Regions from separate parts of the Mesorhizobium sp. B2-8-5 genome, predicted to be linked through region 2. Evidence: predicted binding sites of a transcription regulator. Region 2 holds the regulator's gene; each other region holds the start of a gene.

Region 1 (7,262 bases), 870 kb from region 2:
GCGTTACACTTCGCGCAGTTTCACCCGGCCGAAATAAGAGGTGGCGGTGGATTTCGACTTCTACCTTTCGACCATGTGGAGCGTGCTGAAGGCGCTGCCGCTGACGCTCGAGATCTGGTTCTTCGGCATCGCCTTCGGGCTACTCATCGCCACCGGCCTGACCTGGTTGCGGGCTTCCGGCTACAAGTTCGGCGAATATTTTACCCGCGCTTATGTCTTCGTCTTCCGCGGCTCGCCGTTGCTGGTGCAGCTCTATCTGATCTATTTCGGGCTCTCCCAGTTCGATTTCGTTCGCCACAGCCCGATCCTGTGGCCGATCCTGCGCGATCCGATGTATTGCACGATCGTCGCCATGGCCTTGAACACAGCCGCCTATGAGAGCGAGATTTTCCGCGGCGCGCTGCGGGCGGTGCCTGTCGGCCAGATCGAGGCGGCCAAGGCGTTCGGCATGTCGGCCTTCACCCGCTTCCGCCTCGTCACGCTGCCGATCGCGCTCAGGCTGGCCTTGCCGGCCTATTCGACCGAAATCATCCTCATGACCAAGGCGACGGCGCTCGCGTCCGTGGTCACCATCATGGAGATGATGGGGACGGCGCAAAAGATCCAGCACGACACGTTCCGGCCGATCGAGGTGCTGACCTGCGCCGGCGTGATCTACCTGCTTCTCAACTTGTCGATCGCCCGCCTGTTCGCCTGGGTCGAATACCGGCTTTCACCGCATCTGCGTCCCCCGCCTGAGCAGAGCCAGCAAATCAAATCCGTTCCGGAGGTGTTGTGATGTCGGCAAATGTCGCCACTTCCGCGCAAGCGGCATCGTCCCCGGACGACAAGGCAGCCATCAGCGTCAAGGACCTGCGCAAGTGTTTTGGCGATCACGAGGTGCTCAAGGGCATTTCGCTGGAAGCGCACAAGGGCGATGTGATTTCGATCCTCGGCTCCTCGGGGTCCGGCAAGAGCACGATGCTGCGCTGTATCAATCTCCTGGAGACCCCGGATTCCGGCGAAGTGCGCGTGGATGGCGAGCTCATCCGGATGAAGCGGGGCCGCGACGGCCACCAAATGCCGGCCGACATCCGCCAGGTGGAGCGGATCCGCGCCAACCTCGCCATGGTTTTCCAGAGCTTCAATCTCTGGTCGCACATGACCGTGTTGGAAAACCTCGTCGCCGCGCCGACGCATGTGCTGAAGCGGCCGCGCGCGGAGTGCCTGGAGCAGGCCGAGGCATTGCTGAAGCGCGTCGGCATCTGGGAGCGCCGCAACTACTATCCGCCGCATATGTCGGGCGGCCAGCAGCAGCGCGCTGCGATCGCCCGCGCGCTGGCAATGAATCCCAAGGTGATGCTGTTCGACGAGCCGACATCCGCGCTCGATCCGGAACTGGTCGGCGAGGTGCTGCGCGTCATGCGCTCGCTTGCCGAAGAAGGGCGCACCATGCTGGTCGTGACCCATGAAATGGGCTTTGCCCGCGACGTGTCGAGCAAGGTGATGTTCCTGCACAAGGGCGAGGTGGATTCGGCCGGCGAGCCGAAGGAGATGTTCGCCAGGCCGCCGACGCCGCAGTTCAAGCAGTTCATCGCCAACTTCAACAAGTGAAGACGGACCTTGCTCGGCACCAAGATGCGCTGAGATTCAGGTCAGGCCGAGCCGAAAGTGGTGGCTTCCGAGAACCGGAGCGGAGCGTACTTAAGCACGTGAGCACCGGAAGCGCAGGGAGCCGCTACTTGCAGGCCGGGCTCACCTGAATATCAGCGCATCTTAGATCATGTCCGACAGGTCGGAAAACGCCATCGCCTTGCGCAGCACCTCGGCAAAGCGTTCGCCGGCGACCTCCTTGTCGCCGCCATTGTCGATCGACGTGATGTCCGGTCCTGTCAGCTTGACGTTCGTGCTGCGCGCCAGGCGGGCAAGCACTTCGCCGCGTGATTCACGGCCGCGCGCCGCCAGCCGTTCCGCGAGGATCTCCGGCGCCGCGGTGATCTCGACCACGGCCAGATTGGCGTAGCGTTCGCGCAGCGCCGGGATGACCGCGCGGGAGACATTCGCCACGGCCACATGACCATTGGCGACAGCCCAGTCGACATCGGCCGGCAGGCCATAGCGGAGGCCATGCGCGTCCCAGCACAGCGAGAAGGCGCCGTCGGCCTCCGCTTCGGCGAAGGCGGCGTCGGCCAGTGTGTCGTGGTCCTCGCTTGCCGTGTCGCTCGGCCTGGTGATGACGCGGCGCACGAATTCCAGCCGCGTCTCGCCGGCGAAGCGCTGCTTGGCGTAGCCGATCAGCGTATCCTTGCCGGCGCCGCTCGGCCCCACCACCGCGACGAAGACGCCGTTGCGGATCGGCAGGCTCTCGGCCAGCTCGCGTTCGATGAGGGCCGAGACCATCATGCGACCCGGCGGCCCTGGCGCCACACGGTGCGCACGACCGGCACATGATCGTCGACGCGCACCCGCACCAGGTCCGCGCGGCGGCCCGGCTCGATGACGCCGCGATCGGTAAGGCCGATGGCTTCGGCCGGGTTCTTCGAGACCATGGCGACCGCCTGCGGCAGCGAGATGCCCTCGACGACATCGCCGAGGAAGAAGGCCGACTGGATCAGGCTGAAGGGGATGTAGTCCGACGACAGGATGTCGAGCAGCCCGTCGGCGGCAAGCGTCCGCGCTGAAACATTGCCGGAATGCGAAGCGCCGCGCATGACGTTGGGCGCGCCCATCAGCACGCCGAGGCCGGCCGCCTTCGAGGCCTTGGCCGCCTCTTCCGTCGTCGGGAACTCGGCGACGCGCACGCCCTGCTCGATTGCTTCTTCGACATGGCCGGCGGTCGCGTCGTCATGGCTCGCCAGCACGATGCCGCGCTCCTGGCAGGCGGCCGAGATGAAGACGCGGTTCGGACCGGAGTTGCGGGCCGATTCCGCCATCCGCTTCTCGCAGAATTTCTTGAAATCCTGGTCCGTCAGCTTCAGCTTGCGCTGGTAGTAGTAGGCATAGGTCTCGAGGTTGACGAACTGGCGCTGTCCGGGCGCATGGTCCATCAGCGAGGCAAGTTTCACCCGGTCGTCGGTCTCGAAATTGGCGAAAGCCTCGAGGCAGTCCGGCGCCGAGACCTCGCAGCGCAGATGGATGAAATGGTCGGCCCTGAGCCGGTCCTGGCGCACGCTGTCCTCGATCGCGTCGGCCAGCTTGCGAACGTCGTCGGATTTCAGGTCGGCGTCCTCGTCCATGCCGACGCGCAAGGCGTCGAGCACGGTGGTGATGCCGGCGGTCGCCACCTGGGCGTCATGCGCAAGCACGGCGGCGATCGGGTTCCAGCGCACTTTCGGCCGCGGCGCGTAGTGGCCTTCGAGATGGTCGGTGTGAAGCTCGACGAGGCCCGGGATGATGTAGTCGCCGCCCATGTCCTCCCCGGTGCGGGCAGCGCCCGGTTCGACGGCGGCGATCAGGCCGTCGCGCAACAACAGCGAGCCCTCGACGATTTCGTCCGGCAGCACGATGCGGGCATTGGTGAGAATGGTTTCGGCGGTCATCTCAGGCGGTCCTATCTCGAGCGGTCAATCAGAGCAATTCCAGGAAAAGTGCCTTGCGGTTTTCCGTCCGGAATTGCGTAAACACAGAGCTAGGGCGGTTCAGCGTTTCCGCTGACCCGCCCTAGGCGGTCTTGCGGGCCGGGCCGTGGCCAAGCGCATGATGGGAAAGCACCATGAACGGGGCGCCGGGCTCGCTTTCGACGAATAATGTCAGCGCATCCACCGGCACCGGCTGCCGCAGCACGTCGGCGAACAGGCCGTCTATCGCTGCGCGAAGACGTGGGCTTTCCTGTGGCCCGGCGCGCCCCGACAGCGTCATGTGGAAGCGGAAAGTGTCGAAAACATATGGGTAGCCCCATTGGCAAAGGTTGCGGAACTCGTCCGGCTTCAGCGAATCTGGGCTGCGGCGCTCGATCTCGGCCTCGGTCAATGGCGCACGGAAGCCGTCGAAGGCGCGCACGACCTCGCCGGCGAAATCGTTGATCGGGGCGAACGCGGCTTCGGGCACCAGGGCGAAGAAATCGTCGATCTGGCCGACCACGAGGCGCGGGATGACGACCGGCGGCGTGGCTTCGGCGAAACTGTCGAGAGCGGCGCGCAGCGAAGCTTCCGTCTCGTCCGGCGCCAGCCGGAACGGCGCCTTCAGCGTCGCGTGGAACCCGTAGCGCCTGGCCGAGGCGGTATGGAAGGCGACTTCCGCGGCCGACAGATCGCCCACGGCCTCGACCGGTCGCGTCGCCGCGCCAAACGGGTCGCGGCCCAGCCAGTTGGCGGCAATGCGCGCCAGCTTCTCGTCCTGTCCCGGAGTGTAGTAGATGGCGTAGCGCATGGGCATTCCTCGTCAAGCGCGCTGCGCGCCCCGAAAGGAATATGCGACGCGCTTCAAGTCATTGTCTTGGCAAGTCGTGGCCCAAAAACGCCGGAGCGTTTGCGGCGACATGCACCGGAACCGCTGCCATAGGTGATTTCCATGACGGATTGACGAAGCTTTCGTGGGTTTTCGAAGGCAAGTCCAGCCGCAAGGTCGTTAGCCGACGATTTCTCTTAACTGGACCAACGGCTTTGCCGAACTGCTTGATCAGGCCTTCATCAGCCACTCGTGCTCGGCCGCGTTGTGGAATTTCCACGTCCGCTTCGGTCCGGCCATGACATTGAGGTAATAGAGGTCGTAGCCGTGGCAGGCCGCGCAGGGGTGATAGCCCTTCGGCACGAGCACGACATCGCCGTCCTCGATCGCCATCGCCTCGTCCAGCTCGCGCACGCCGTTGCGGTCGGCGTCGGTGTAGACGCGCTGAAAGGCAAAGCCCTGCGGCGGGTTGAGCCGGTGGTAATAGGTCTCCTCGAGATAGGATTCCACGGGGAGATTGTCCTGGTCGTGCTTGTGCGGCGGATAGCTCGACGTGTGGCCGCCGGGCGTGATCACCTCGACCACCAGCAGCGAATCCGCCGGCTTGCCCTCGGGCAGGATGTTGGTGACGTAGCGCGTGTTGGTACCCTTGCCGCGCACCTCCTGGCCGAGATCGTCAGGTCCGATGACGCGCACCGGCAGGCCGCCGCTTAAGCCCGGCGCCGAGCAGACGGCAAGCTCCAGTTCGGTATCGGCGGTCACCGACCAGTCGTCGCCTTCCGGCACATAGACCGACCAGGGCTTGCCTTCGAAGGGCGACATGCGCTCGCCGAGCAGGCCGAGGTCCTTGCCGCCGGCCGACGCCTTGCCCTTGCCGGTGACGAAGACCAGGCAGACCTCGCGGTCGCCGGTCTTGCCGGACACCGTCTCGCCCGCTTTCAGCCGATGCAGATCGAAACCGACATAGGTCCAGCCGGCGCTTTGCGGCGTGACATGAGCGACATGGCCGTGGCCCTTGTCGGCCTTGACGAGCAGTTTCGACATTTTTGTCTCCTAATTCCTCGACGCTTCGATTTTCAGGCCTGCTTGCAGGATTTCATCGTTCATTGGACTATCGTGAAAACCGTGGAGATTGGCCGGTTCCTCTCAACTTCGTCATCCTAGGGCGGAGCAGGAGCGAAGCTCCGTCGCGGAGACCCTAGGATCCATTCCATTCCCTCAGTCGAAGAGTGCAGCGGAGCAGAATTCTGCACCGCAGCGGCTGCTTCGAAGTCACGGAATGGATCCTCGGGTCTGCGCCGCGTCGCTTCGCTCCTTGCTTCGCCCGTGGATGACGAAGCGAAAGATGTTTCAGCCAATCGCTAATGCATCCGATGCGCCATGCGCGCTGTCCGATCCGTGAACCCTCCACCCCATCGACCGCTTCATTCCCTCGGCTCGGCCGGTGGCTTGGTCTCGTCGGCCGGCTTGTAGAGGTAGAAAAACTGCCATACCGCATAACCGGCGAAGCCGAGCGCGATGACGCCCCAGAACGGCGTGCCGGAGGCGAATTCGATCACCGACCAGACCAGGCAGACCGCGACGACGGCGATGCGGCGCCACAGCGGCCGGAAGAAGGGGTGCTCATAGTCTTTCATCACGCCAATCCAGGATTTGCCCAAAGCGCATCAGATAGACCGAGTGCCCGGACTAATCCATCATTCATGACTAATCCACCGTTCAGGCCGGAAAACCCTGCGTTTCGACCGTGTAGCCGGCGGCCGTCATCACCCGCATCAGCTCCTTGTGGCCGACCTGAGCCATCTTGAGCGGCGGGTTCTTCTTCGGATCCTGCTCGGCTTCCACGACGAACCAACCCTCATAGCCATGATCGGCGAACCGTTGGACGATGGCGCCGAAATCGAGCGAGCCGTCGCCCGGCACGGTGAAGGCACCGAGCGCCACGGCATCGAGGAAGGACTGTTTTGAGCGGTCGAGCCCGTCGATGACGCCCATGCGCACGTCCTTCACATGGACATGGTTGATGCGCTTGTGGTGGTTGTCGATGGCGCGCAGCACGTCGCCGCCGGCAAAGGCCAGATGGCCGGCATCGAGCAAAAGCGGAATGCCTTCGCCGGAATGGCGCATGAAAGCGTCGAGCTCCGGCTCGGTCTCGACCACCGCCGCCATGTGATGGTGGTAGGAAAGCGGCATGCCTTGGTCCGCGCACCATTCGCCGAATTCGGTGACGCGGCGGCCATAGGCCTTCATCTCGTCGCCGGTAAGCGTCGGCTTGGTGGCCAAGGGTTTCGAACGATCGCCCTGGATGGAGCGGCCGACCTCGCCATAGACGATGCAGGGCGCGTCGACCGCCTTGAACAGGTCGATCATCGGCTGGATGCGGTCCTTGTTCCTGGCCAGGTCCTCATTGACCAGCGTGCCGGAGAACCAGCCGCCGCAAAGCGTGACGTCGGCCGCCTTCAGGATCGGCAGCATCACCTTCGGGTCGTTGGGGAAGCGGCGGCCCATCTCCATGCCGGTGAAGCCGGCCGAGCGCGACTGGCGCAGACACTCCTCCAGCGACACGTCATCGCTCAGTTCCACGAGATCGTCGTTCCACCACGCTATGGGGGACATGCCCAGTTTGGCTTTCAAGTCTTCGCTCCGATGTCAGTTCATTATGAGGCGGACGCCGGCTCAGCCTTGCCGGCTGTCCACGGCTTCCTCGTATTTCTTGCGCGCGGCGTTGACCTGGGGCCGCGCGGAGACTTCCGGCACGGCGACATCCCACCAATGGCCGCCGGCATCGGTCGACACCAGCGGATCGGTGTCGATGACCAGCACCGTCGTCTTGTCATTGTTTTTGGCCTTGGCCAGCGCCGTCTCCAGTTCCGCGATCGACGCCACCTTCTCGGCGA
Region 2 (7,262 bases):
AGAGCGCCGAGGGCCAGGTGCTGCTCGACGGCAAGAACATCCTCGACCGCTCGCAGGACCTCAACCTGCTGCGCACCAAGATCGGCATGGTGTTCCAGAAGCCGACGCCGTTCCCGATGTCGATCTACGAGAACATCGCCTTCGGCGTCAGGCTCTATGAGAAGATCAGCAAGGCCGAGATGGATAGCCGCGTCGAGCAGGCGCTGAAGCGCGCCGCGCTGTGGACCGAGGTCAAGGACAAGCTCAACGCCAGCGGCCTCAGCCTCTCGGGCGGCCAGCAGCAGCGCCTGTGCATCGCCCGCACCGTGGCGGTGAAGCCCGAGGTCATCCTGCTCGACGAGCCGGCCTCGGCGCTCGATCCGCTGTCGACGGCAAAGATCGAGGAACTGATCGACGAATTGCAGGCCGACTACACGATCGTCATCGTCACCCACAACATGCAGCAGGCGGCGCGCGTGTCGCGGCAGACGGCGTTCATGTATCTGGGCGAGCTGGTGGAGTTCGACCGGACCGAGAAGATCTTCACCTCGCCCCGCGAGAAGCGCACGCAGGACTACATTACCGGCCGCTTCGGCTGAGTTCATACGAGGACATCATCATGGCCGAACATACCGTCGCCTCCTTCGACGAGGATCTGAGGCAGATCAGCCGGCTCATCAACGACATGGGCGATCTCGCCAGCTCCATGGTCGGCGGTGCGACCAGGGCGCTGCTCGAGACCGACAATGCGCTGGCGCAGCGCGTCGTCTCCGACGACGCCATCATGGACGCTCGTCAGCGCGAGCTCGACGACCGCGCCATCACGCTGATCGCCAAGCGGCAGCCGATGGCGGACGACCTGCGCAACGTGGTCGGCTCGATCCGCATGGCGGGCGACCTCGAACGCATCGGCGATCTCGCCAAGAACATCGCCAAGCGTGTCGGCTCGGTCGGCGTCAGCGCCGCGCCGCGCGACCTCACGCATTCGATCGATTCGATGGCGCAGCTGGTGCTGATCCAGGTCCAGGCCGTGATCCAGGAATATATGGTGGGCGATGCCACGGCGCTGGCCAAGCTTCGCAACGACGACGAGCGCATCGACGTCAAATACACGTCCGTCTTCCGCGAGCTGTTGACCTACATGATGGAAGACCCGCGCAACATCACCGCTTGCACGCATCTTCTGTTCTGCGCCAAGAACCTCGAGCGCATCGGCGACCATGTGACCAACATCGCCGAGAACGCCTATTATGTGCTGACCGGCACGCAATTGCCCGCCAATCGTCCGAAGCAGGACGAGACCGCAATGTCGGCGCCGGCGGCCTGACGAAAAGGTTACCCCGATGATCGCGCCACGCATCATGGTGGTGGAGGACGAGGAGCCGCTGGGGGTGCTGCTCCGCTACAATCTCGAATCCGAGGGTTACCAGGTCGAAGTGGTGACCCGCGGCGACGAGGCCGAAATCCGCCTTCAGGAAAACGTTCCCGACCTGCTCGTGCTCGACTGGATGGTGCCGGCGGTTTCCGGTATCGAGCTCTGCCGGCGTCTCAGGATGCGGCCCGAGACCGAGCGGCTGCCGATCATCATGCTGACGGCGCGCGGCGAGGAAAGCGACCGCGTGCGCGGCCTCTCGACCGGCGCCGACGACTATCTGGTCAAGCCGTTCTCGACGCCGGAGTTCATGGCGCGCGTCAAGGCGCTGCTGCGCCGCGCCAAGCCGGAGGTGCTGTCCAGCGTGCTCAAGGTCGGCGACATCGTGCTCGACCGCGAATCGCACCGGGTCTACCGCAAGAAGAGCGAGATCCGGCTCGGGCCGACCGAGTTCCGCCTGCTCGAATTCATGATGCGCCATCCCGGCCGCGTGTTCTCGCGAAGCCAGTTGCTCGACAATGTCTGGGGCGAGACGATCTATATCGACGAGCGCACCGTGGACGTCCATGTCGGGCGCCTGCGCAAGGCGGTCAACAACGGCCGCATGCCGGACGTCATCCGCACCATCCGCGGGGCGGGGTACGCGATCAGGGAGGATTAGGTCCCGAGGGCGGAAGTTCCGACGGGATCGGCACTTCCAACATTTACGCTGGTGGGTAGTCGAGACGCTTGCGCTTCGTCATCCACGGGCGGAGCAAGGAGCGAAGCGACGCGCGCAGACCCGAGGATCCATTCCGTGACTTCCACGCGCCGCTATGGCGCAGAACTCTGCACCACTGCACCCTACGATCGAGGTAACGGCATGGATTCCAGGGTCTGCGCGCGTCGCTTCGCTCCTTGCTCCGCCCTGGAATGACGAAGTCGCGGTGGCTTCGGCCAATCTCCAACGTTGGTGCGATTCGCGGCTTCAGCGCCACGTTCGCTCAGGCCACGTTCTTCCCGGCCCCCGCTCTGGCCTGCACCCCCGGCGCGAAAATCTCCTGATCGACGAAGGTCAGCGCGCGCATGGCGCAGCCTTCGCGGATAAGCGGCAGTTCGTTCGGCTCGGTGTCGAAGGAGATCGATTCCGAGTGCTGGCCGCCGGCGGTCTGGGCGATCGCCTCTCGCAGCGCCGGCTCGATCAGGTCGAAGGCGGCCGCGCTTACGCCGACCATGGCGACAGGCGCCGGGTCGATAAGGGCGAACAGGCTGCCGAGGCCGAAACCGAGTGCTTCGCCGGCCCGGCGATAAGCCTCCCGCTCGGGTCCGTCCTCCTGCCGGGCTTTCGCGGCCAGCGCGCGCATATCGGCGTCACCGACGTCGGTCGGCGTGGCATCCTCGCTTATTCCCATGGCGCTGCGCCAGATCGCGTAATTGCCGGCATAGGCCTCGACGCAGCCGCGGCGGCCGCAGCGGCAACGCGCGCCGCCCGGACGATGGATCATATGGCCGAACTCGCCGCCGGAGGAATGTGTGCCGCTGAACAGCGCGCCCTTCAGCACCAGGCCCATGCCGATACCGTGCGAGAGCAGGATGGCGATGAAGTCGTCGCGATAGCGCTCGGGATCGCGCCATTGCAGCGCCACCGCCATCATGTTGCAGTCGTTCTCCATGGTGGCGGGAATACCGAATTCCCGTTCGAGGAGGTCGGCGAAAGGGATGTCGGTCAGCGGCGTGATCGGCGACCACAGCATGGCGCGTGAATGGGAATCGGTGATGCCCTGAATGCCCATGGCGATGCGGGCGACGCTGCCCACGTCGAGGTCGGGATCCCGCAACCGGCGCCGGACGATCGCCATGCATTCGCCGATCAGCTCGTCGCGGGGCATGACGAGCGTGTCGAGGCGCTGCTGCTCCTCGGCAACCACCTGGCCGGCATAATCGATCACGGCGACTGACAGGAAGTTCAGCGACAGCACCACGGTCAGCACCGCGGCGGCTTCGGGGTTCAGCGCCAGACCGATCTGCGGCCGGCCGCGTTTCAACGCCGTCGGCTCGCTGGCCTTGCTTTCGGTGAGAATGCCTTCCTGGATCAGATCGGCGGAGATCGCCGAAATGGTCGAGTGGCTGAGCCCGGTGGTGGCGGCAATCTCCGTGCGCGAGGGCTGGCCGGCGCGGCGCACGGCCGAAATCACCATGGCGCGGTTGCGCCGGCGCAAATCGTCGTGACGGATTCCGACCGACATCGTCTCGCACGTCCTCCCAGTCATCGCGGCCTTGTGATGATGATGCCATGGCCTGTCGGTGACATGCTAGGGATAGTGGCAGAAGCCGCAGCCTGTGTCATTATTTATTGCGGATGTCGAAAAAAATGCCCTGACCCATCAAAACCCATCAGAATCGCAGTTGACAGCGTCGTTTTGCTGGATCACTATTTTTTTGAGGCTCGAAAAAAAGCCTCTATGCCGGCCTTCGGGCCAGTCTGGGTCGCGCCGCACAGGCGCAGGGAGGATATCATGAAGAAATTCGCAGCCGCCATTCTGGCGGGCGTTGCCATGTCGCTGACGCTGGCGTCGGTCGCCGAGGCGAAGGACAAGGTGATCGGCGTGTCGTGGTCGAATTTCCAGGAAGAGCGCTGGAAGACCGACGAAGCGGCGATGAAGGCCGCCATCGAGGCCGCCGGCGACAAGTATATCTCGGCCGACGCGCAGTCCAATCCGGGCAAGCAGCTGACCGACGTCGAAAGCCTGATCTCGCAAGGCGCCAACGCGCTGATCATCCTGGCGCAGGATGCCTCGGCAATCGGCCCGGCGGTGCAGAAGGCGCTCGATGAAGGCATTCCGGTCGTCGGCTACGACCGCCTGATCGAGAACAAGGACGTGTTCTACCTGACCTTCGATAACAAGGAAGTCGGCCGCATGCAGGCCCGCGAGGTGTTCAAGGTCAAGCCGGAAGGCAATTATGTCTTCATCAAGGGCTCGGGCGCCGATCCGAACGCCGACTTCCTGTTCTCGGGCTCCATGGAAGTGCTGAAGGAGGCGATCGACAGCGGCAAGATCAAGAATGTCGGCGAGGCCTATACCGACGGTTGGCTGCCCGCCAACGCGCAGAAGAACATGGAGCAGTTCCTGACCGCCAACGACAACAAGGTCGACGCGGTCGTGGCGGCCAATGACGGCACCGCAGGCGGCGTCGTCGCGGCGCTGACGGCGCAAGGCTTGGCCGGCACCGTTCCGGTCTCGGGCCAGGACGGCGACCACGCGGCGCTCAACCGCATCGCGCTCGGCACGCAGACCGTGTCGGTGTGGAAAGACGCGCGCGAGCTCGGCAAGAACGCTGCCGAGATCGCCTCGCAGCTCGCCGACGGCAAGAAGATGGGCGACATCGCCGGCGCCAAGGACTTCACAACGCCCGGCGGCAACACCGTCAAGTCGCTGTTCCTGACTCCGATCGCGATCACCAAGGACAATCTCAACGTCGTCATCGACGCCGGCTGGATCAAGAAGGACGAAGTCTGCGCGGGCGTTGCCGCCGGTAGCGTCAAGGCCTGCAACTAAGTCTGCCGGCTCTCGATCAAAATCCCTGCGCCGCGGCCTGAAAGCCGCGGCGTTTTCTCAAAAAGATTTGTGTTTCCGCCTCTGGCGGATAGCTTCTAGGCTTGGCCAGGCATCCGCGCCAGACGGGCAGGCCGGCGGGAGGAAATCATGACCGACACGACGTCTACCCAACCGGCGGACACCGCGCGCGCGTCGGAACTCGGCTCCGTCGCCCGGTTCCTGAAGGCGACCGAACTCGACACCCGCATGCTCGGCATGATCGGCGCGCTGCTCTTGATCTGGATCGGGCTGCATGTGATTTCCAGCCTGCGCCTCGGCGTCAATCCGCTCGACTTCGACAGCCGCACGTTTCTCACGCCGCGCAACCTGTGGAACCTGTCGGTGCAGACTTCGGCCGTGGCGATCATGGCCTCCGGCATGGTGCTGGTCATCGTCATGCGCAACATCGACCTGTCGGTCGGATCGGCCGAAGGGGTGATCGGCATGGTCATGGGCTTTGCCCAGGTGCATTTCCTGGTGCGCTTCGTCGGGCTTGAGCTGGGCAATCCGTGGATCTGGGTGCTGGCATTGCTGATCGGCCTGGCGCTCGGCCTCATCATCGGCGCCTTCCAGGGCTTCATCATCGCCTATCTCGAAGTGCCGGCCTTCATCGTGACGCTGGGCGGATTGCTGGTATGGCGTGGCGCTGCCTGGTGGGTCACCAGCGGCCAGACGGTGGCGCCGCTCGACGCCACCTTCCAGCTGATGGGCGGCGGCCCGGCGGGCTCGATCGGCGCCAGATGGAGCTGGGCCGTCGGCATCGTCGCCTGCCTGGCGGTTATCTTCATGCATTTCAACGGCCGCGTGCAGCGCAAGCGCTTCCGCTTCCCGCTGCGTCCGGTCTGGGCCGAGACGCTGCTCGCCACGGTCACCTGCGCGGTCATCCTGGGCGCGGTGTGGCTCGCCAATTCCTATCCGTGGCCGGTCGGCATCGTGAACCGCTACGCCGCCGCCAACAACATCACCGTTCCCGAAGGCGGGCTGTTCATCGCGCATGGCATCGCCATTCCGGTGCTGATGGCCGTTGCCGTCGGCCTGATCATGACCTTCGTCACCAAGCGCACGCGCTTCGGCCGCTACGTCTTCGCCATCGGCGGCAATCCGGAAGCAGCCAATCTCGCCGGCATCAACACGCGCTGGATCACCATGAAGGTGTTCATGATCATGGGCGTGCTGGCGACGATCGCGGCGGCGATCTCGTCGGCCAGGCAGAACTCCTCGACGAATGTGCTGGGGACGCTGGACGAACTGCTGGTCATTGCCGCGGCCGTCATCGGCGGCACGTCGCTCGCCGGCGGTTCCGGCACCGTGCTCGGCGCCATGCTGGGCGCATTGCTGATGCAGTCGCTGCAGTCCGGCATGGTATTGCTCGGCGTCGATTCGCCGCTGCAGAGCATCGTCGTCGGCGCCGTACTGGTCGTCGCGGTCTGGCTCGACACCATCTATCGCAAGCGCGTCTGAGCATGATGCCGAAAAGTGGAAACCAGTTTTCGGACGAGACCATGCTCAAGCATGGACTATAGGGAGGAGAAGGATCATGGCTGACAAAATCGCTCCCGCCGGCGTTCCGCTGGTCGACATGCGCAACATCTCGATCGCCTTCGGCGGCATCCGCGCCGTCGACGACGCCTCGGTCGATCTTTTCCCCGGCGAAGTGATGGCGCTGCTCGGCCACAATGGCGCGGGCAAATCGACGCTGATCAAGATCCTGTCCGGCGCCTACAAGCGCGACAGCGGGCAGATATTCATCAATGGCGAGGAGGCTTCGATCTCCAATCCGCGCGATGCCAAGAAATATGGCGTCGAGACGATCTACCAGACGCTGGCGCTGGCCGACAATGTCGATGCCGCAGCCAACCTGTTCCTCGGCCGCGAGCTGATGACGGGCTGGGGCACGCTGGACGACGTCGCCATGGAAGCCGACGCGCGCAAGGTGATGGGCCGCCTCAATCCACGCTTCCAGCGCTTCAAGGAGCCGGTCATCAAGCTATCGGGCGGACAGCGGCAGTCGGTGGCGATCGCGCGCGCGATCCTGTTCAACGCCCGCATCCTGATCATGGACGAGCCGACGGCGGCGCTCGGTCCGCAAGAGACGGCGCAAGTCGGCGAACTGGTCAAGCAGCTCAAGGCCGACGGCATCGGCATCTTCCTGATCAGCCACGACATCCACGACGTGTTCGAGCTCGCCGACCGGGTCTGCGTGATGAAGAACGGCCAGGTGGTCGGGACCGCGCGCACCACCGACGTCACCCAGGACGAGGTGCTCGGAATGATCATCCTGGGCAAATGCCCGCCAGGCGCCATTCCGGGTCCAGGCGCGCTGAAGATAGCGGCAT
Region 3 (7,262 bases), 3.1 Mb from region 2:
CGAGACGCCGCTCTTACGCGCGAGATCGACCATGATCGACGAGGATGGCCACAGGAATTGCGGCTTCTGCGTCAGGAGCGCCGGCTCGCGCACCATCTCGACCGAACCGGCGACACGGGCGTCGAGCTCCAGCCCGTAGCCACCAAGCGCGCCGATCACATCGGGGTCGGCCAGGAAAGCCTGCTTCTCGCCGCCGACGAAGCCGAACAGATGCGCGCGGTTGCCGAGATAACCGCGAAACTCCGGCCGGTCCTTGAGCGTCAGATAGCCGCCCGTTCCGGCCGCGGCGGCGGCAAGCAGTCCCAGTCCGAAAGCGCGGCGAGAAAGGGCCATCAGCGACCGATATCCTCTTTCAGCGACTCCTGGATGAGTCGAAGGTCAACGTCGAGCGTGCCAAGCTCGGAGTCCGCCTGGCTGTCGGCATAGTGGACGAAGGCGTCCTGCAGCTTGGTGATCACCGCGCCGACAGTGGCAAGCCGCTGTTGGCTTGGCGCGCGGCGATCGGCAAGCGTGCCATAGCCTTCCGCGACTTCCGCCGCCTGCAGCACGTAATAGGTCAGGAAGCGCCGCACGGAAGCAGCGCTTGCCGGTTTCGCCTCGACCTTGGAGATGACGTCGGCGGCGATATCGGAAAGGTTCTTCACCTTGGCTTTTATGTCCTTGTCGGCGATAGAGCCGGCCGCGGCCGCCAGCCGGTCGGCCGCCGGCTGCGCCTGCGCCAGCAATTCGCGCGCGAACGCCACTTGGCCGCCGCCGATCGAGCGCAGGTCGAGCCCTTCGAACAGCTGACGTGGCGCCAGCACGAAGATCAATCCGGCAAAGACCAGACCCGAGATCACCGCCGAGACCAGGAAGGGGAAGTGGGTGAACGTGCCGAGACCAATCAGCAGCGCGGCCGACACCAGCCCCGCCGCGATCCAGTTCCAGTCATTGCCGAACAAGCCGCGCATGGTTGGCCTTAGTTGTAGCCGCGCGCCGCGCGGAAGGCACCAGCAAGGTCGCCGCCGCCGTCGAAGACACGCGCCGAGGTCGCCTTGGCGAGACTGTCGAGCTGGCTCTTGTCGGCATCGCCGAAGGTGATCCCGAACACCGGCACCCGCAGCGGCGCCTGGCGCCACTCAGCCAAGAACGGCTCGGCGATGCCATCGGTGCGGCCGTCCGTCATGATGACGATGGCCGGCAGGTATTTCGGCAGGTCGGGCGTCGTCAGGATCTTCTGCAGCGCCTGCGAGGCGCAGGCATACATGTCGGTACCGCCGCCGGCGCGCTGCTGCGCCACGTCGCCAAGCAGCTGGTTCTGGCCCGCAGGATCACCGGTCGCGTCGAAAATGTCGCGCACTTTGCTGTCGAAAGGCAGCACGAAAATGTGGTCGGACGGCGTCCATTGCACCAGCACTTCGCTCGACTTTTCCGGCGTGAACAGGAACTGCGCGGCCTGCTGCAACTGCGTTTCGCCCTCGTTCTCCATCGAACCCGAGAAGTCGAAGCAGAGCGCCGTCAATGACGGTTTGCGCAGCGCCTGCTGGTAGAGGTCAAGCGCCTTGCGGATCACTGCGGGTTCCGGCATGCGGATCGACGTCACCAGCTTGCCCGGATCGAAATTCCAGTCGGGCTCGGCCGTCGCCTGGACCGCGGCGCCGCCGAGCGGCAGTCGCCGGCCAGTGTCGGCGATGCGCTTGCGCACCGTGTCCGACTGCAGATAGGCGAGCAGGTCGGCGAAGAACTTTTCGACATCGGCGCCGCGCCCGTGATCGATGAAGCCGAGCGGGGAATCGCCGACCGCGACGCCATCGGCCGGATAGACCGCGTAGAGCGGCTCGTCGCCCATTTGCTTCAGCCTGTCGTTGGTCTCTTTCAGCGTCGCCTCGTAATTCCACATCGCGTCATAGAGCGTGCCCTTGCGCGCGGCATCGACATAGAGGTCGGCCAGCCAGCCTGAAGACCCGGAAGAGCGCTCGACGCCCTGCAACAGGGCGCCGACCGTGTCGTGCACGGAGGGATTGTCGAGGTCGCCGGGCTGGATCACTTCCTTGCCGCCGAGCGCGCTGGAAAGCATCGCCAGATAGGCGCTAGCGCCGGAATTGGACTGCGTGGCCGATGTCATCAGGAACTTCAGCTTGCCGTCCTTCACCGCGGCAAGGATGTCCTTCATGTAGACTTGCCTGCCGATCCAGCCGAGTTCGGCGGCCTTGGATTTGCGCACGCCAAGGATGACCGGCATCTGCGCGATCGAGGTGAGGTTGCGTACCTTGCGGCCGGTATCGAACAGGTCGACCCAGACGCTCGACGCCGGCCAGACCGCGTCCTGATCGAGCCCGCTGGCCTTCTGCAGGCCGAGGCCGATATCGAGCGAGCCTTGGTAGGAGATGGTGCAGGTCGCGCCCTGCTTGGCGCAGAACTCCTGCACGATCGGCTCCAGCACCGTGTTCTCGGAACCGGAGACGATCGAGAATTTGACGTTGCCCGAATTGCAGGCCGCCAGCAGCAGCGCGGCCGCCAACGCCAGAACGGACGAAAGCTTCATTGGCATCGAGGCCCCGTCAGCCCTGGGTGAGCGCTTTCTTGAGGTCGGCGGTCATCTGGTCCATCTGCTTTTCGGCGTCGGCCCGCTTTTGCCGGCCTTGCTCCTGGACCTTGAGCACACCTTGCACGGTGTCGATCAGATCGCGGTTGGCCTGCGCCAGCGTCTCGACATCGACGATGCCGCGCTGCGCCTGCTCCTCGATTGAGATGGCCTGATCCTTCATCATCTTCGATGTCTGGCGGATCATCTCGTTGGTGGCGTCCGTTACCGTCTTTTGCAGCTCCAGCGCCGACTTCTGGTTGGTCAACCCAAGCAGGATGACCATCTTCTGTTTCCAAGCCGGCACGGTCAGCACCGAGGTGGCCTGCAGGTTCTCGATCAGCGTCTCGTCGCCCGACTGCACAATGCGGATCTGTGGCAATTGCTGGATGCCGAGCTGGCGCGCCTGCACCAGATAGAAGATGCGCTTTTCCAGCCGGTCGAGCGCCTGCACGGCGTCCTGGTAGGTTTGCGCCTCCAGGGAGCCGGCGGTGTCGGCGCTCTTCGCCTCCGCCGCGGCCTTCAGCTTCGGCAGTTCGTCGGCGCGGTAGTTGTCGACGAATTTCTTGCCGGCCTGCACATAGGCGTCGAGGTTGAGGATGGAGTCCTTGGTCTGCTCGTGCAGGTCGTCGAGCACGGCGATGTCGCGCCTGAGCGTGTCCTTATGACGGTCGAGCTCAAGGCCGATACGGTCGATCTGACCGGCGACGTCCTCGTACTTTTCCTTGAAGCGCTCGAGCCGTGCCTTGAACGAGGAGAACAAATTGCTCAAGAACCCTTCGTCCTTCAGCGAAGCCGGATCGAGGTTCTTGGCCTTCATGATGATGTCGGTAAGCAATGTGCCGGTGTCGCCGAGATCGCGGTTGCGGATCTGCGACAGAATCTTGTCGGCATAGTCGCTGACCGCTTGCTGGGCGCGGTCGCCGAAGACCGAAATCGCCGCTCGGTCGCGAATATCGATGCCGCCTTCGATCCTGGCGACCTCGCCCGGGCTGGCGGCAATGGCGGGCAACTTCGAAGTGTCGTCGAGCAGAGTGATGCTGTTCTCGTCGGCCATTGAGACCTCCCCCTCGGTGAACAGTATCTCGATAGACAGTGTGTGACAGACATATGACAATGGCCGGGCGTGGCGCTTGGGCCGTGAAATAGATTACATTTCCGCGCCTATGCGGAGGGACCCCTCGCTTCTGCAGCCGGCGCCGCCAGCCATTGTCGCACGATCGCGGCGTCCGCATCGCCGAATTCATGGCCCGAGGCGACGATGCGCGCGTCGACCTCGGCGCGGCGCTCGCTGAACAGCGTGACCAGGGCAGGAGCGAACAAACCGTAGGTCTGGTCGGCGGCGCCGGCGACGATCAGCACCCGTGTGCCGCTAAGATCTGACGTTGGAGGATTGTCGAGCACCGGCATCGCCCTCAACAGCGCCGCCTGCTTGACCAGGCCGGGATGGAGCAGCATCAGGCTGGAGACGACATTGGCGCCGTTCGAATATCCAAGGAAGGTCGCGCGTTGCAGGTCGAGCCCATGCTCCCTCGCGGCTTCCGTCGCGAACTTGGCATAGGCGGCCGTCTCGGCACGGATGGAGGTTTGCTCGAAACTGGTCGGTGTGATTCGCTCGAACCAGCGAAATCCGTCCTCCTGCCGAATGCGGCCGCGCGCCGCGACGATCACCGAACGCGGCGCGATCTGCATCGCCAGCGGCAGCATCGTCGTCTCGTCCACGCCTGACCCGTGCAGCACGAAGAGGCAGTCGCCGCTGGCGTTTGCCGGCTTCAGCAGACGGTAGGGAAATGTCAGATCCTCGCGCAGGATGCTGTTTTCGTCGCTATATTCGAACACGCTCACATCCATTTGATTCCATGAGAGATTCGTTGATTTGCCGGCTTCAAAACGGAATATTTTCGCGCTCCGCGAAAGTTGATTGAACCAGGCGCAATTCAGGCCGTTTTTCCGCCGATACACTCCCCCTGGGAGGAATCGAAGCGGTGCGCCCCGGGGGTCGCATTGCTGGCTATGAACAACCAGCTTTGAGGCCTTTTGTCGATGACCACCCCTGTTTCCAACGATCGCGACAAGCGTAACGATCGCGACAAGCGTATCGTCGAGCGCGATACGCGGATCGACGTGCTGCGCGCACTCGCGCTGCTCACCATTTTCGTCGACCATGTGCCTGGCACGGTCTTCGAGAATTGGACCTATAAGAATTTCGGGTTTTCCGATGCGGCGGAGGCCTTCGTGCTGATTTCCGGCATCTCGGTGGCGCTGGCCTATGGCACGAAGTTCAAGCCGGGCGGCCGATTGCTCGCGACCTTGAAGATGTGGCGGCGCGCTGGCGTGCTCTACATCTCCCACATCGTCATCACGATGGTGGTGATCGCGCTGTTTTGCGCCGCCGCGCTGTTCGCGCACCGGCCGGAAATCCTGACGATGATCAACATCGAACCCTTGATGCGCAACACGCCGCAGGTGCTGCTCGGCATCGTCACGCTCGGCCACCAACTCGGCTATAACAACATCCTGCCCGTCTATGCGGCGCTGCTTCTGGCGGCGCCTGCTTTCGTGCTGTTCGTCAGCTATCGGCCCGTGCCGGCGCTGATCGCGTCCGGCCTGCTGTGGTTCGTCGCCGGCATCTGGCAGATCGCGCCGCCGAACTATCCGGAGCCAGGCCTTTGGTTCCTCAACCCGCTGTCCTGGCAGTTCCTGTTCAACATCGGCCTTGCCGCCATGCTGCATGTGAAGCGCGGCGGGCGGATCCCGGTCAATCCGTGGCTGCTTGGTGCCGCCGGCATCTATGTGATCGGAGCGGCGATCTGGGTGCACAGCCCGCTCTGGGGGCAGATCACCTGGTTCGACCTACCGGTGGTGATCGGCGGCTTCGATAAGACCTTCCTGTCGCTGCCGCGGCTGCTCCACATCCTGTCGGTCAGCTATCTGATCGTGGCGCTGCCGGCTGTCTCGAACCTCTTCCGCGTCCGGCCCGACAATCCTTTGGCGATCCTCGGCAAGCGCTCGCTACCGGTGTTCATCGCCGGCACGCTGCTTGCCATGGCGGCGCAGGTGCTGAAGCTGATCAATCCGGGCGGCCCGGCCTACGACACGCTTCTGATCGCTGCAGGCATCGCCATGCAACTCGCGCTTGCACTCTACCTCGAATGGCTTGCGAGCCTCGGCCCCTCCCGCGCCAAGCCGGTGCGCGAGGAGCCTGCGCGTGCGACGTTCGGCGTGCAGCCGCTGCCGGCGAGGGCGGGCGGCTACTGACCGCAGCGCAAGGAAAGTGTCGGGTGGTCTATCCGCGCGGAATTACCTGAGCCCGCTCAGGCTTTCGGCGCCGGACCGGTCGAGCCTCTGACGACGAACTCGACGCCCATCGTCTCGCGCCGCACCGCGCCGTCATGGTCGAGGATCATGTGCGCGGCGCGGCGGCCGATCTCGATGATCGGCTGGGCGATCGTCGTCAGCGGCGGCGTGGCCAGCGCGCCGTCCGGCACGCCGTCAAAGCCGACAATGGAGACATCGCCGGGAACATTGAGGCCGCGTGCCCTCAGCCAGTCGATGGCGATCAGGGCCATGCGATCCGACATAGCCAGGATGGCGGTCGGCGGTTCCCCCTCGGCAAAGATCGCCTCGAGGCCGGCCCTGGTGCTTTTTTCTTCGTTCTCGGTCTCATAGACCGGGATTTTCGCCGTATCGATGCCGAAGCGGGAAAGCTCCTCGAAGTAGCCGGCAAGGCGATCGCGCGTTCCGGTGTAGACCGCGCTGCGCACCGCTTCCGGCGTCGCGAAGCCGGTGCGATTGTCGGCAAAGCCGAGCGACAGGACGGCGAAGCGGCGATGGCCAAGCTCGGCGAGATGGCGGGCGGCAAGCTTTGCGCCTGCGACATTGTCGACTCCGATGGCCGACACGGTCTCGTCCTGGAAGCCGAGCTCCAGCGCAACGAAGGGCAGCCTGCGCTCGCGCGTCAGATCGACAAGGCGCGAGCCGCCTTCGATGCAGAACAGCACAAAACCGTCGACAAGCGCACTCTGGATGTTCCAGGCGAGCTTTTCCTGGTTGGCGGCCGAAACCAGCGCGATGCCTGCGCCGGTGGCGTCGCAGGCTTCGGAAATGCCGGCCATCATGACGCGGGCGAAGGGATCGTCGAAGAAGTACGAAAGGGGCTCGGTGGTGGCGACGCCGATGGCGTTGACCTTGCCGGCGCGCAGCAGGCGGCCTTTCGGGTCCGGGCCGGCATAGCCCATCTGCTCCGCGACCGCCTTCACCCGTTCCCGCACTTCGGCGCGCACGATCTCGGGGCGGCTGAAAACATTCGAGGCCGTGCCATGCGAGACGCCGGCGGCCTTGGCGATGTCGGCCAACCTGATCGGTCTTGCCTGGCCTTCGAGGAGTGATGCCATGTCGTTCCTCCGAATCCGGTCAACGCGACGAACATGACCGCTGAATTGTCGCCGGTCATCTAACATTTTTGTTGGATCGATTCAAATTCAGTTGACGTCGGGCAAATAAGGCCTACGATTTGAATCGATCCAAATTTCCGCTTCATGGTGGAGTGGATTTCGACAGGAGTATGCCATGCATCCGGTGAGCTATTTGTTCGAGGATATCTACCGCAACGATTGGGGCATCGCCTCGGTCATCGTCAGCGAGAAGCGGCGTGGCAGGTCGAGTCCATGGAGGCGCGCCCCGCGCTTTCTCGTGGAGC

The links. Region 2 encodes PhoB, which activates phosphate uptake and scavenging genes when phosphate is short. Its sites were predicted from a motif close to TGTCATNNANCTGTCAT; they were not measured.
Positions count from the first base shown of each region.
Region 1: FJ430_RS02785 (DUF1045 domain-containing protein) is a predicted target of PhoB. The motif match lies at 4,489-4,505, and genes of this name have one in related genera.
Region 3: FJ430_RS22455 (toxic anion resistance protein) is a predicted target of PhoB. The motif match lies at 3,663-3,679, and genes of this name have one in related genera.

Region 1 covers NZ_CP083951.1:600,482-607,743, reverse strand. The annotation lists gene FJ430_RS02810 (ABC transporter permease) at 1-37, shown strand, start outside; gene FJ430_RS02805 (ABC transporter permease) at 41-778, shown strand; gene FJ430_RS02800 (ABC transporter ATP-binding protein) at 778-1,593, shown strand; gene phnN (phosphonate metabolism protein/1,5-bisphosphokinase (PRPP-forming) PhnN) at 1,756-2,382, opposite strand; gene FJ430_RS02790 (alpha-D-ribose 1-methylphosphonate 5-triphosphate diphosphatase) at 2,379-3,518, opposite strand; gene FJ430_RS02785 (DUF1045 domain-containing protein) at 3,640-4,347, opposite strand; gene iolB (5-deoxy-glucuronate isomerase) at 4,597-5,409, opposite strand; gene FJ430_RS02775 (DUF3329 domain-containing protein) at 5,790-6,002, opposite strand; gene iolE (myo-inosose-2 dehydratase) at 6,085-6,999, opposite strand; gene iolD (3D-(3,5/4)-trihydroxycyclohexane-1,2-dione acylhydrolase (decyclizing)) at 7,042-7,262, opposite strand, start outside.
Region 2 covers NZ_CP083951.1:1,465,919-1,473,180, forward strand. The annotation lists gene pstB (phosphate ABC transporter ATP-binding protein PstB) at 1-578, shown strand, start outside; gene phoU (phosphate signaling complex protein PhoU) at 599-1,306, shown strand; gene phoB (phosphate regulon transcriptional regulator PhoB) at 1,323-2,012, shown strand; gene FJ430_RS07140 (ROK family protein) at 2,335-3,576, opposite strand; gene xylF (D-xylose ABC transporter substrate-binding protein) at 3,847-4,887, shown strand; gene FJ430_RS07150 (sugar ABC transporter permease) at 5,035-6,387, shown strand; gene FJ430_RS07155 (ATP-binding cassette domain-containing protein) at 6,464-7,262, shown strand, end outside.
Region 3 covers NZ_CP083951.1:4,585,343-4,592,604, reverse strand. The annotation lists gene FJ430_RS22470 (hypothetical protein) at 1-333, opposite strand, end outside; gene FJ430_RS22465 (5-bromo-4-chloroindolyl phosphate hydrolysis family protein) at 333-950, opposite strand; gene FJ430_RS22460 (substrate-binding domain-containing protein) at 959-2,524, opposite strand; gene FJ430_RS22455 (toxic anion resistance protein) at 2,541-3,620, opposite strand; gene FJ430_RS22450 (alpha/beta hydrolase) at 3,728-4,402, opposite strand; gene FJ430_RS22445 (OpgC family protein) at 4,607-5,821, shown strand; gene FJ430_RS22440 (LacI family DNA-binding transcriptional regulator) at 5,878-6,957, opposite strand; gene FJ430_RS22435 (hypothetical protein) at 7,133-7,262, shown strand, end outside.